DNA from 3 places in the Mesorhizobium sp. BR1-1-3 genome. Region 2 is predicted to be linked to each of the others. Evidence: predicted binding sites of a transcription regulator. Region 2 holds the regulator's gene; each other region holds the start of a gene.
What was found. The regulator PhoB, encoded in region 2, activates phosphate uptake and scavenging genes when phosphate is short. The targets are predictions, from matches to a motif close to TGTCATNNANCTGTCAT.

Region 1: LB559_RS21100 (esterase-like activity of phytase family protein) is a predicted target of PhoB. The motif match lies at 1,714-1,730, and genes of this name have one in related genera.
Region 3: LB559_RS03635 (RNA degradosome polyphosphate kinase) is a predicted target of PhoB. The motif match lies at 1,466-1,482, and genes of this name have one in related genera.

The regions. Positions count from the first base shown of each region.
Region 1 covers NZ_JAIUIC010000009.1:218,247-221,732, reverse strand. The annotation lists gene LB559_RS21100 (esterase-like activity of phytase family protein) at 120-1,598, opposite strand; gene LB559_RS21095 (FAD-dependent oxidoreductase) at 1,842-3,486, shown strand, end outside.
Region 2 covers NZ_JAIUIC010000006.1:238,983-242,468, reverse strand. The annotation lists gene pstB (phosphate ABC transporter ATP-binding protein PstB) at 1-793, shown strand, start outside; gene phoU (phosphate signaling complex protein PhoU) at 820-1,527, shown strand; gene phoB (phosphate regulon transcriptional regulator PhoB) at 1,544-2,233, shown strand; gene LB559_RS15985 (ROK family protein) at 2,250-3,486, opposite strand, start outside.
Region 3 covers NZ_JAIUIC010000001.1:722,707-726,192, reverse strand. The annotation lists gene LB559_RS03645 (FAD-dependent monooxygenase) at 1-1,137, opposite strand, end outside; gene LB559_RS03640 (zinc-finger domain-containing protein) at 1,157-1,402, opposite strand; gene LB559_RS03635 (RNA degradosome polyphosphate kinase) at 1,614-3,486, shown strand, end outside.

The DNA of each region.
Region 1 (3,486 bases), on a different contig from region 2:
TCGCAGGCGGGACCGAGATGCACCCTTGCGAACGCGCCGCACTGAAAGCCGCTGCTTCGTTCATGCCCAGCCGCGAGCCCCAGCGGACGCGCCAAGCGCGCCCGCCTGGGCAGTGGTGGTTACTTCCCGGCGAGACCCGGCAGCGTGACCTGATAGACTAGGAACATGGTGTCGACATCGGCGCCGTCTTCCGCCTTGTAGGGTGCGCCGACCTGAAAACCGTCCTGGGCGAGGAAGTCGTTGTCGTTGGCGACGAACAGGAAGTAGTCGTCGGGCAGCTTCGGATCGAGAACGCTGACCACCGACATCGCCTCCCACTTCTCCGACAGGTTGTTCTTGTCGTTCGGCGCGCCATTGTGCAGGCCGAAGCGGCCGAGTTCGCCCTTGTCGTTGATGTCGATGAACGGCGTCAGCTTGGCCGGCATCACCGACGGGTCGAGCACGCCCTTGGGCGCCAGCGGCTTGTCGGCGGCATCGAAGGCGCCGCCGGCGATGTCGGTCGCGGCCGAGACGTCGACGACGAAGATCTGGCGCACCAGCGAGGTGTCGCCCTTCAGCCCCTGGCCGTTGCCGCTGTCGCGCGCCAGCATCAGGAAGGTCTTGTCGGAGAGCGCCACGATCTCGCTCTGCGCGGCGATCTTGGTCTTGCCCTTGGCATCCTTGAACACCGGCAACGGCACGACATACTCATGCGCCAGTTTGAGGTGGGCGAGGTCGGACGCGTCATAGACCAGCGCACGCGTGTTCTGGCGCGTCGCGGGCGAATCGCCGCCATCCTGCCGGGGCGCCGATTGCAGCACCGCGATCAGGAACTTGCCGTCCGGCGTCATCGCCATTCCCTCCAGGCCCTGGTTGTTCTGGCGGCCGGTCTCGGGGTCCTTCGGATCGGGCTCGGCGGCACCGGGTCCCGGATTGTCCGAGGCGAAGTTCGGCGTGCCGTGGCGCATCGGCACGAAGGCGGCCGGTGGCTGGGTTGCCGACAGCAGATGCCCGTCGGCGGAAAACCGATAGATGTTCGGGCCGTATTCGTCGGAGATGAACATCGAACCATCGGGCAGCCGCACGATCGCCTCGTTGTCGAGCGCCAGCTTGCCATTGTCGGCTTGCGGCAGGATCGGCATGTCGCCGCTTGCCGCGCGCACGCCGTTGAGTGGGTCGAGGCCTGTGGCATCAGCCCCCTTGTTGTCGGTGAGAAGCATGGTGTCGGCGAGCGTTGCCTTGACGCCCGTCTGCTCCTGGCCGGCAGCAGGTGCCGCGCCCGGTGCGACCGGAGCAAATTCGATGGCGATCGTGTTGAGGCGCGGCCGGTAGTCGGTGGTGCCGACGACATTGTAGCCACGGTCCGGCAACAGCCAGAGCGAACCCCTGTAGCCGGCGGTGTCATGCGTCCAGCCTGATGCGTCGATCGCCATGCCGGAACCCGAGCCGAAGGTCTCGCCGAACTTGTCGCGCTGAGCGGCCGGGATGCGGCCGACGCCGACCAGCCCCTTGTTGACGAGGCCGCCGACGGTCGCGGTGCTGTCGGCGAGCGCCGGCGCCAAGGCGGTGAACAAGGCCAGCGCGACGCCAAGCGACGCGGGTCGATACAGGTGCTTCATGGATAATCCTCTTTGTGACGGATGTGCCGGAGCGGCCGCGGGACGAAAAACTGAAAGAGGTGCGACATCGATGATGCTGCGCAAGCCTCCCCGAAATGCGGTCTACGGCGCGAACATGATGCTTGCGTGACAGCGCGCAGTGCATGCTGGCGGTCGACGAAAAACGATGCGCGCGCCGGCGCTGGACACTTATGTCTAGTAGATATATGCTCCAGTCTTCGGACCAACCGTGGAGGGGAAGCCTTGAAGTCGCACTACCGCGCAGTCGTCATCGGAGGTGGCGTGGTCGGAGCCTCGGTGCTCTATCACCTGACGCGGTTCGGCTGGAGCGATGTGGCGCTGATCGAGCGCGCAGAACTGACGGCCGGTTCGACCTGGCACGCGGCGGCAGGCTTCCATGCGCTCAACGCCGATCCCAACGTGGCGGCGCTGCAGGACTACACCATCAATCTCTACCGGGAGATCGAGGCCGAATCCGGCTGGGATATCGGCCTGCACATGACGGGCGGCGTCAACATCGCCAGCGATCCCGCGCGCTGGGAGTGGTTGAAATCAGCCTGGGCCGTGTTCCAGTCGGTCGGCATCGAGACCGCGCGCCTGGTCACGCCCGACGAGATCAAGGCGATCTGCCCGATCGTCGACGTCAACGGTGTTCTTGGCGGCCTGCATGATTCCAACGAAGGCCATCTCGACCCGTACGGTACCACGCATGCCTATGCGGGTGCTGCGAAGAAGCGCGGCGCCGACATCATCTTGCGCAACCGGGTCGTCGAGCTGAAAGCACGTGCCGACGGGCGCTGGGACGTCATCACCGAGCAGGGCACCCTCATCGCCGAGCATGTCGTCAATGCCGGCGGGCTGTGGGCGAAGCAGCTCGGCCGCATGGCCGGCGTCGACCTGCCGGTGACGCCGATGGAGCACCACTATTTCATCACCGATGACATTCCGGAGATCGCAGCACTTGACAGGGAAATCGGCATCGCCGTCGATCTCGACGGCTTTTCATACCTGCGGCAGGAGCGCAAGGGTGTGCTGCTTGGCGTCTATGAGCAGAACCCAAAGCACTGGAACATGGACGGAGCGCCGTGGGATTACGGCATAGAGCTGATCCCGGAAGACATCGACCGCATCAGCCCGGAACTCGCCAAGGCGCATGAGCGCTTCCCTTGCCTGGCGACGGCCGGTATCCGCAAATGGGTCAACGGCGCCTTCACCTTCACGCCGGACGGCAATCCGATTGTCGGGCCGGTGCGTGGTCTGAAGAACTACTGGGTTGCCTGCGGCGTCATGGCCGGTTTCAGCCAGGGCGGCGGCGTCGGCAAGTCGCTGGCCGAATGGATGATTTTCGGCGAACCGCAGGCCGACATCTTCGGCATGGATATCGCTCGCTACGGTGCCTTCGCCGCCAACCGCGAATATCTCAGGCAGACGACGCGCCAGTTCTATTCGCGCCGGTTCGTCATGACCTTTCCCAATGAACGGCTGCCCGCCGGCCGGCCGCTGAAACGCCCCGGCGCCTATGACGGCATGAGCGCGGCGGGATGCGAATGGACGGCTTCCTGGGGGCTGGAAATCCCGGCCTATTTCGCGCCGATGGGATTTGCCGAGAGCACGACGCTGCGGCGCTCCAACGCCTTCGACATCGTCGGCGAGGAGGCGCTGCAGGTGCGGCGCGCCGCCGGCCTCGTCGATATCTCGGCCTATGCGCGCTATGCGGTGTCGGGGCTGGGTGCGGAGGCGTGGCTCGACCGGCTGCTCGCCTGCCGATTGCCGAAGCCGGGGCGGGCCGGCCTGGCGCCGATGCTCGGCCATGACGGACGGCTGAAGGGCGACCTCACCGTCTTCAACTGGGGCGGCGGCTCTTATTGGCTGATGGGCTCCTACTATC
Region 2 (3,486 bases):
TGAAAACGCAGTGGGCGACAAGATGAAGTCGAACGAAGTGATCAAAATGCGCGGCGACAAGGTCGGCGTGTTCTACGGCGAGAAGCAGGCGCTGTTCGACGTCGATCTCGACGTCCGCCTGAACCAGGTGACGGCGCTGATCGGCCCCTCCGGCTGCGGCAAGTCCACCTTCCTGCGCTGCCTCAATCGCATGAACGACACCATCGATTCAGCACGGGTAACCGGCAAGATAACGCTCGACGAAGAGGACATCTACGACAAGAACATCGATGTCGTCGAACTCAGGGCGCGCGTCGGCATGGTGTTCCAGAAACCCAATCCGTTCCCAAAGTCGATCTACGAGAACGTCGCCTATGGGCCGCGCATCCACGGATTGGCCAAGCGCAAGGCCGACATGGATCAGATCGTCGAGTCCAGCCTGAAGAAGGCGGCGATCTGGAACGAGGTCAAGGACCGTTTGCAGGAACCTGGCACGGGTCTTTCCGGTGGCCAGCAGCAGCGCCTGTGCATTGCACGCGCCATCGCCGTGTCACCCGAGGTGATCCTGATGGACGAACCGTGTTCGGCGCTCGACCCGATCGCCACCGCTCGCGTCGAGGAACTGATCGACGAACTGCGTCAGAACTATACGATCGTCATCGTCACCCATTCGATGCAGCAGGCAGCGCGCGTGTCGCAGCGCACCGCGATGTTCCATCTTGGCTATCTGGTCGAGGAGGGCGCCACCGACAAGATGTTCACCACCCCCGACGACAAACGCACCCAGGACTACATCACCGGCCGGTTCGGCTGATCTCAGGCATATGAGGGACGAAGATCATGGGTGAACATACCGTCGCATCTTTCGATGAGGATCTGGAGCAGATCAGCCAGCTGATCCGCGACATGGGCGATCTCGCCCGCTCGATGGTCGGTGGCTCGACCAGGGCTTTGCTCAATTCGGACAATGCGCTGGCGCAGCGGGTGGTTTCCGATGACGCCATCATGGATGCACGCCAGCGCGAGCTGGACGATCGTGCCATCACGCTGATCGCCAAGCGCCAGCCGATGGCCAACGATCTGCGTGCGGTGGTCGGTTCGATCCGCATGGCCGGCGACCTCGAGCGCATCGGTGACCTTGCCAAGAACATCGCCAAGCGCGTCGGCACTGTCGGGCTGAGCGTCACGCCGCACGACCTTTCGCATTCGATCGACGCGATGGCGCAGCTGGTGCTGATCCAGGTGCAGGGGGTCGTCGACGAGTATGCCGCCGCTGACGCGGCAGCGCTTGCCACGCTCAGAAACAATGATGAACGCATCGACGTCAAATACACATCGGTGTTCCGCGAACTGCTGACCTACATGATGGAAGATCCGCGCAACATCACGGCGTGCACGCACCTGTTGTTTTGCGCCAAGAACCTCGAGCGGATCGGCGACCACGTGACCAACATCGCCGAAAATGCCTATTATGTTTTGACCGGCACGCAGTTGCCAGCCAACCGTCCGAAGCAGGACGAGACGGCAATGTCCGCGCCAGCGGCATGACAGGGGTGACCAGCCGATGATCGCGCCACGCATCATGGTGGTGGAGGATGAGGAGCCGCTAGGCGTGCTGCTCCGCTACAATCTCGAATCCGAAGGTTACCAGGTCGAGGTGGTGACGCGCGGCGACGAGGCCGAAATCCGGCTGCAGGAGAACGTTCCAGACCTTCTGGTGCTCGACTGGATGGTGCCTGCGGTTTCCGGTATCGAACTCTGCCGCCGGCTAAGGATGCGTCCCGAGACCGAGCGGCTGCCGATCATCATGCTGACCGCGCGAGGCGAGGAAAGCGACCGCGTGCGCGGCCTCTCGACCGGTGCCGACGACTATCTGGTCAAGCCTTTCTCGACGCCGGAGTTCATGGCCAGGGTCAAGGCGCTGCTGCGCCGGGCCAAGCCGGAAGTGCTGTCCAGCGTGCTCAAGGTCGGCGATATCGTGCTCGATCGCGAATCGCACCGTGTCTATCGCAAGAAGAGCGAGATCCGGCTCGGGCCGACGGAATTCCGCCTGCTTGAATTCATGATGCGCCATCCAGGCCGCGTGTTCTCGCGCAGCCAACTGCTCGACAATGTCTGGGGCGAGACGATCTACATCGACGAACGCACGGTCGATGTGCATGTCGGACGGCTGCGCAAGGCGGTCAACAACGGCCGCATGCCCGATGTCATTCGCACCATCCGTGGGGCGGGTTACGCCATTCGCGAGGACTGAACTCCCTCGTTTGAACTCACGCCACGTTCTTGCCGCCGAAACCGGATCTCGCCTGCACGCCCGGCGCAAAAATCTCCTGATCGACGAAGATCAGCGCCCGCATGGCGCAGCCTTCGCGGATCAGCGGCAGTTCGTTCGGCTCGGTGTCGAAGGAAATCGACTTGGAATGCTGGCCGCCGGCGGTCTGGGCAATCGCTTGCCGCAATGCCGGCTCGATCAGGTCGAAGGCGGCGGCGCTGACGCCGACCATGGCGACCGGCGCCGGATCGATCAGCGCAAACAGGCTGCCGAGGCCGTAGCCGAGCGCTTCGCCGGCCTTGCGATAGGCTTCCCGTTCGGGCCCGTCCTTTTCGCGGGCGGCAGCAGCCAGGGCGCGCATGTCGGCGTCGCTGACATCGGCGACGGGCTCTGCATCCTCGCCCATCTGCCGCGCGTTGCGCCAGATGGCATAATTGCCGGCATAGGCTTCGACGCAGCCGCGCCGTCCGCAGCGACACAGCGCGCCGTTCGGCCGATGGATCATGTGGCCGAATTCGCCGCCCGAGGAATGGGTGCCGGTGAACAATTCGCCCTTCAGCACCAGCCCCATGCCGATGCCGTGCGACAGGAGGATGGCGATGAAATCGTCGCGGTAACGATCGGGGTCGCGCCAGCGCAGCGCCACCGCCATCATGTTGCAGTCGTTCTCCATAATGGCGGGGATGCCGAACTCCTCTTCGAATATGTCGGCGAAGGCGATGTCGGTGTGCGGCGTGATCGGCGACCACAGCATGGCGCGGGCACGGGTGTCGGTGATGCCCTGGACGGCCAGCGCGATACGAGCGATGCTGCGCACGTCCAGGTCGGGATCTTCCAGGCGGCGCCGCACGATTGCCGTGCACTCACCGATCAGCGAGTCGCGCGACATCGTCAGCGTGTCGAGCCGGCGCTGTTCCTCGGATATTACCTGGCCGGCATAGTCGATGACGGCGACCGAGAGGAAGTTCAGCGACAGCACCACGGTCATTACCGCGGCCGCTTCCGGATTGAGGCTGAGGCCGACCTGCGGACGGCCGCGTTTGAGCGAGCCGGCCTCGCTCGGCTTGCTTTCGGTCAGGATGCCTTCGACGATCAGGTCGGATGAGATCGCCGAGATCGTCGAATGGCTGAGGCTTGTGGTTGCGGCGATCTCGGTGCGCGACGGCTGTCCGGCGCGGCGCACCGCCGCGATCACCATCGCGCGGTTGCGGCGGCGCAAATCGTCGTGGCGGATT
Region 3 (3,486 bases), on a different contig from region 2:
CACCGGCCCTGCGGCATGCCAGGCCAGCCGGTTGACAGCGCCGCGTCGGGCGACCTGCGCGACACGCGGCCGCCGTGACTGTTCCCAAATCGCAAGCGCGGCCAGCGGGGTCGCGGGGGAGGCGTAGACGGCGTCGGCAAGCGTCGCTGCATCCTCGATCGCCATGGCCGCACCTTGCGCCGCGAATGGGGTCATCGCATGCGCGGCGTCGCCGATCAGCGCCATGCCGTTCGGTGTTGTCCAGGGCTGTTGCGGGTCGACAGTGTGGATCGGCCACGCGGTCCACGGGCCGGCCTGCTCGACCAGACGGGCAAGTTCTGCCGCGGTGCCGGCAAGAGCTCGGGTCAGGATCCCGGCGTCGGCGTTGCCGGACCAGCCTTCGGCAATGCGGTCGCCCCTGGTGAAGGCCGCGAGATTGAAGGCCGCACCCTTGCTGACGGGATAGGCCACCATATGGAAGCCGGGATGCAGGAAGGTGGTGACGCAGTCCCTGGCGCCGATGGCGGCAAAGCTCTGCCCCGCGGCGCTATCAGCTGCGATGGTCGCGCGCCAGGCCAGTTCGCCGGAGAAATGGTTTCTTGGCGAAGCCGACCCCTTGGCCGAGTCGACAAGTGCGCGCACCGACGACCAGACGCCATCGGCCCCGACCAGCAGGAAGCCCTCCGCCTCGATGGTCTTGCCGTCGATCTCGGCCGTCGCCGTGATGCCATGCGGGCCGGAGGCAACGTCGCCGATGCGCGCGCCGGTGGTGAGATGGATATCCGGCACCTCGGCAAGGCGCGCGGTCAATGCGCTCTGCAGATCGGCCCTGTGCGCGACGAGATAGGGTGCTTGCCAGCGGGTTTCGGCGGCTTGCCCCAGCGGCACGCGCGCCAGTTCGCGCAAGGTCGCGGCCTTCTTCAACACCACGGCTTGCGGCCGCACCGCTGCCGGCAGCAGCCGGTCGAGCACGCCAAGCTGGCGAAGGATGCGCGTCGCGTTTGGAGAGAGCTGGATGCCGGCGCCGGCAGCTTCCAGGCGCTGCGCCTGTTCGAACACCCGAACCGCGTAGCCGCGCGAGGCGAATGCAAGGGCTGCGGTCAATCCGGCGACACCGGCCCCGGCGACGACAATTTGCCGGGAACGCGTGTCGTTCATCGGGCTGGTCGCGAAAGTCTCAGGCGGCCTGTTCGATGTAGATGCATCCGGCCGGCAGCGTTTCCGTCGCCTTCAGCTTCGGCGAATAGCGGTAGAGCGTCGAGCAATAGGGACAGACTTTTTCATTGTCGTCGCCCATGTCCAGAAACACATGCGGGTGGTCGAAAGGCGGATTGGCGCCCGTGCACATGAATTCCTTCACGCCGATGTCGATTGCCGGATAGCCCGCATCGTTCTGAAAATGGGGAATGGAACCGCCTGCCATCGTCGTCTCCTTAACGCAGTCTCGTCTGCATCTGGATCATATCAGGCCTCTTTGCAAGTTCGATGAAATCAAACTGTCGCAAAAGCCTGTCAGAGGATAAGTTAAGCCGGTTAACCCATGGCCCGAAAACCGATTTCGGTTTCCGGGAGGGACCATGGGTCGCTAGAGTGACTGGCTAGCCGGCTTGAGCGGGTGTGGAAGAGCGGGAATCATGAACGAACTGAAGCCGGTGCAGAACGAATTCGTGGATGTCGAGGTGGCTCGCCCGGAAGGCGGCAACCCGGACCGGTTTGTCAACCGCGAGTTTTCCTGGCTGCAGTTCAACCGGCGCGTTCTCGAGGAATCGCTGAACCTCAATCACCCGCTGCTGGAGCGCGTCCGCTTCCTGTCGATTTCGGCCGCCAATCTCGACGAGTTCTTCATGGTCCGTGTTGCCGGTCTTGCCGGCCAGGTGCGCGAGGGCATCACGCTGAAGAGCCCGGACGGCCGCACCCCCGAACAGCAGCTCGAACAGCTGCTGCGTGAGGTCGAGCGGCTGCAGGAAGACCAGCAGAAGAGCCTTTCGGCGCTCACCGTGCTGCTCAACAAGGAAGGCATCGAGAGCATCACCCGCGATGCGCTGACCAAGGACGAGAAAATCTGGCTGGAAGACCATTTCCAGGAACAGGTTTTCCCGGTGCTGACCCCGCTGTCGATCGACCCGGCGCATCCGTTCCCGTTCATCCCCAATCTCGGCTTCTCGATGGCGCTGCAATTGCGCCATCGCAAGAACGGCGAGGAGATGAGCGCGCTGCTGCGCCTGCCGGTGGCGCTGAAGCGCTTCATCCGTCTGCCGGACCGCAAGCATCATGTCCGCTTCATCCCGCTGGAAGAGGCTGTCGGCCTCTATATCGGCAAGCTCTTCCCCGGCTACGAGGTCAAGGGCTCCGGCACGTTCCGCATCATCCGTGACAGCGATATCGAGGTCGAGGAGGAGTCCGAGGACCTCGTGCGCCTGTTCGAAACGGCGCTGAAGCGGCGTCGGCGCGGATCGGTGATCCGCATCGAATTCGACAGGCTGATGCCTGGCGAATTGCGCGATTTCGTCGCCGGCGAGCTTGGCGTGTCGTCGAGCCGCATCAGCGTCTTGACCGGTCCATTGGCGCTCAGCCAGATTTCCGAGATCGTCGCCGTTCCCCGCGACGACCTGAAATTCACGCCCTACAATCCGCGTTTTCCCGAGCGCATCCGCGAACATGGCGGCGATTGTTTCGCCGCCATCCGCGAGAAGGACATCGTCGTCCATCACCCTTACGAATCCTTCGATGTGGTGGTGCAGTTCCTGCGCCAGGCAATGGCCGATCCGGAAGTGGTGGCGATCAAGCAGACGCTTTACCGCACCTCCAACGACAGCCCGATCGTGCGCGCGCTGGTCGACGCGGCCGAGGCCGGCAAGTCGGTCACCGCACTGGTCGAGCTCAAGGCGCGTTTCGACGAGGAAGCCAACATCCGCTGGGCGCGCGACCTGGAGCGGGCCGGCGTGCAGGTGGTGTTCGGCTTTCTCGAACTGAAGACGCATGCCAAAATGTCGCTGGTGGTGCGGCGCGAGGACGGCAAGCTGCGCAACTACGTGCACCTCGGCACCGGCAACTACCATCCGGTCACCGCGCGCATCTACACCGACCTGTCCTTCTTCACCACAGATCCGACGATTGCGCGCGATGTCGCCCAGCTGTTCAATTTCATCACCGGCTATGCCGAGCCGACGGACGAAATGCGGTTGGCGATCTCGCCGTTCACGCTGAGAAGCCGCATCCTCAAGCACATTGCCGACGAGATTGCCTACGCGGTGCAGGGCAAACCGGCGCGCATCTGGATGAAGATGAACGCCCTCGTCGATCCGATCATCATCGACGCGCTCTACGATGCCAGCCGCGCCGGCGTCGAGATCGACCTTGTCGTGCGCGGCATCTGCTGCCTGCGGCCGCAGGTTCCGGGCCTGTCGGAAAACATCCGCGTAAAATCGATCGTCGGCCGTTTTCTCGAGCACAGCCGCATCTATTGTTTCGGCAATGGTTACGGCCTGCCGTCGGACGAGGCGATCG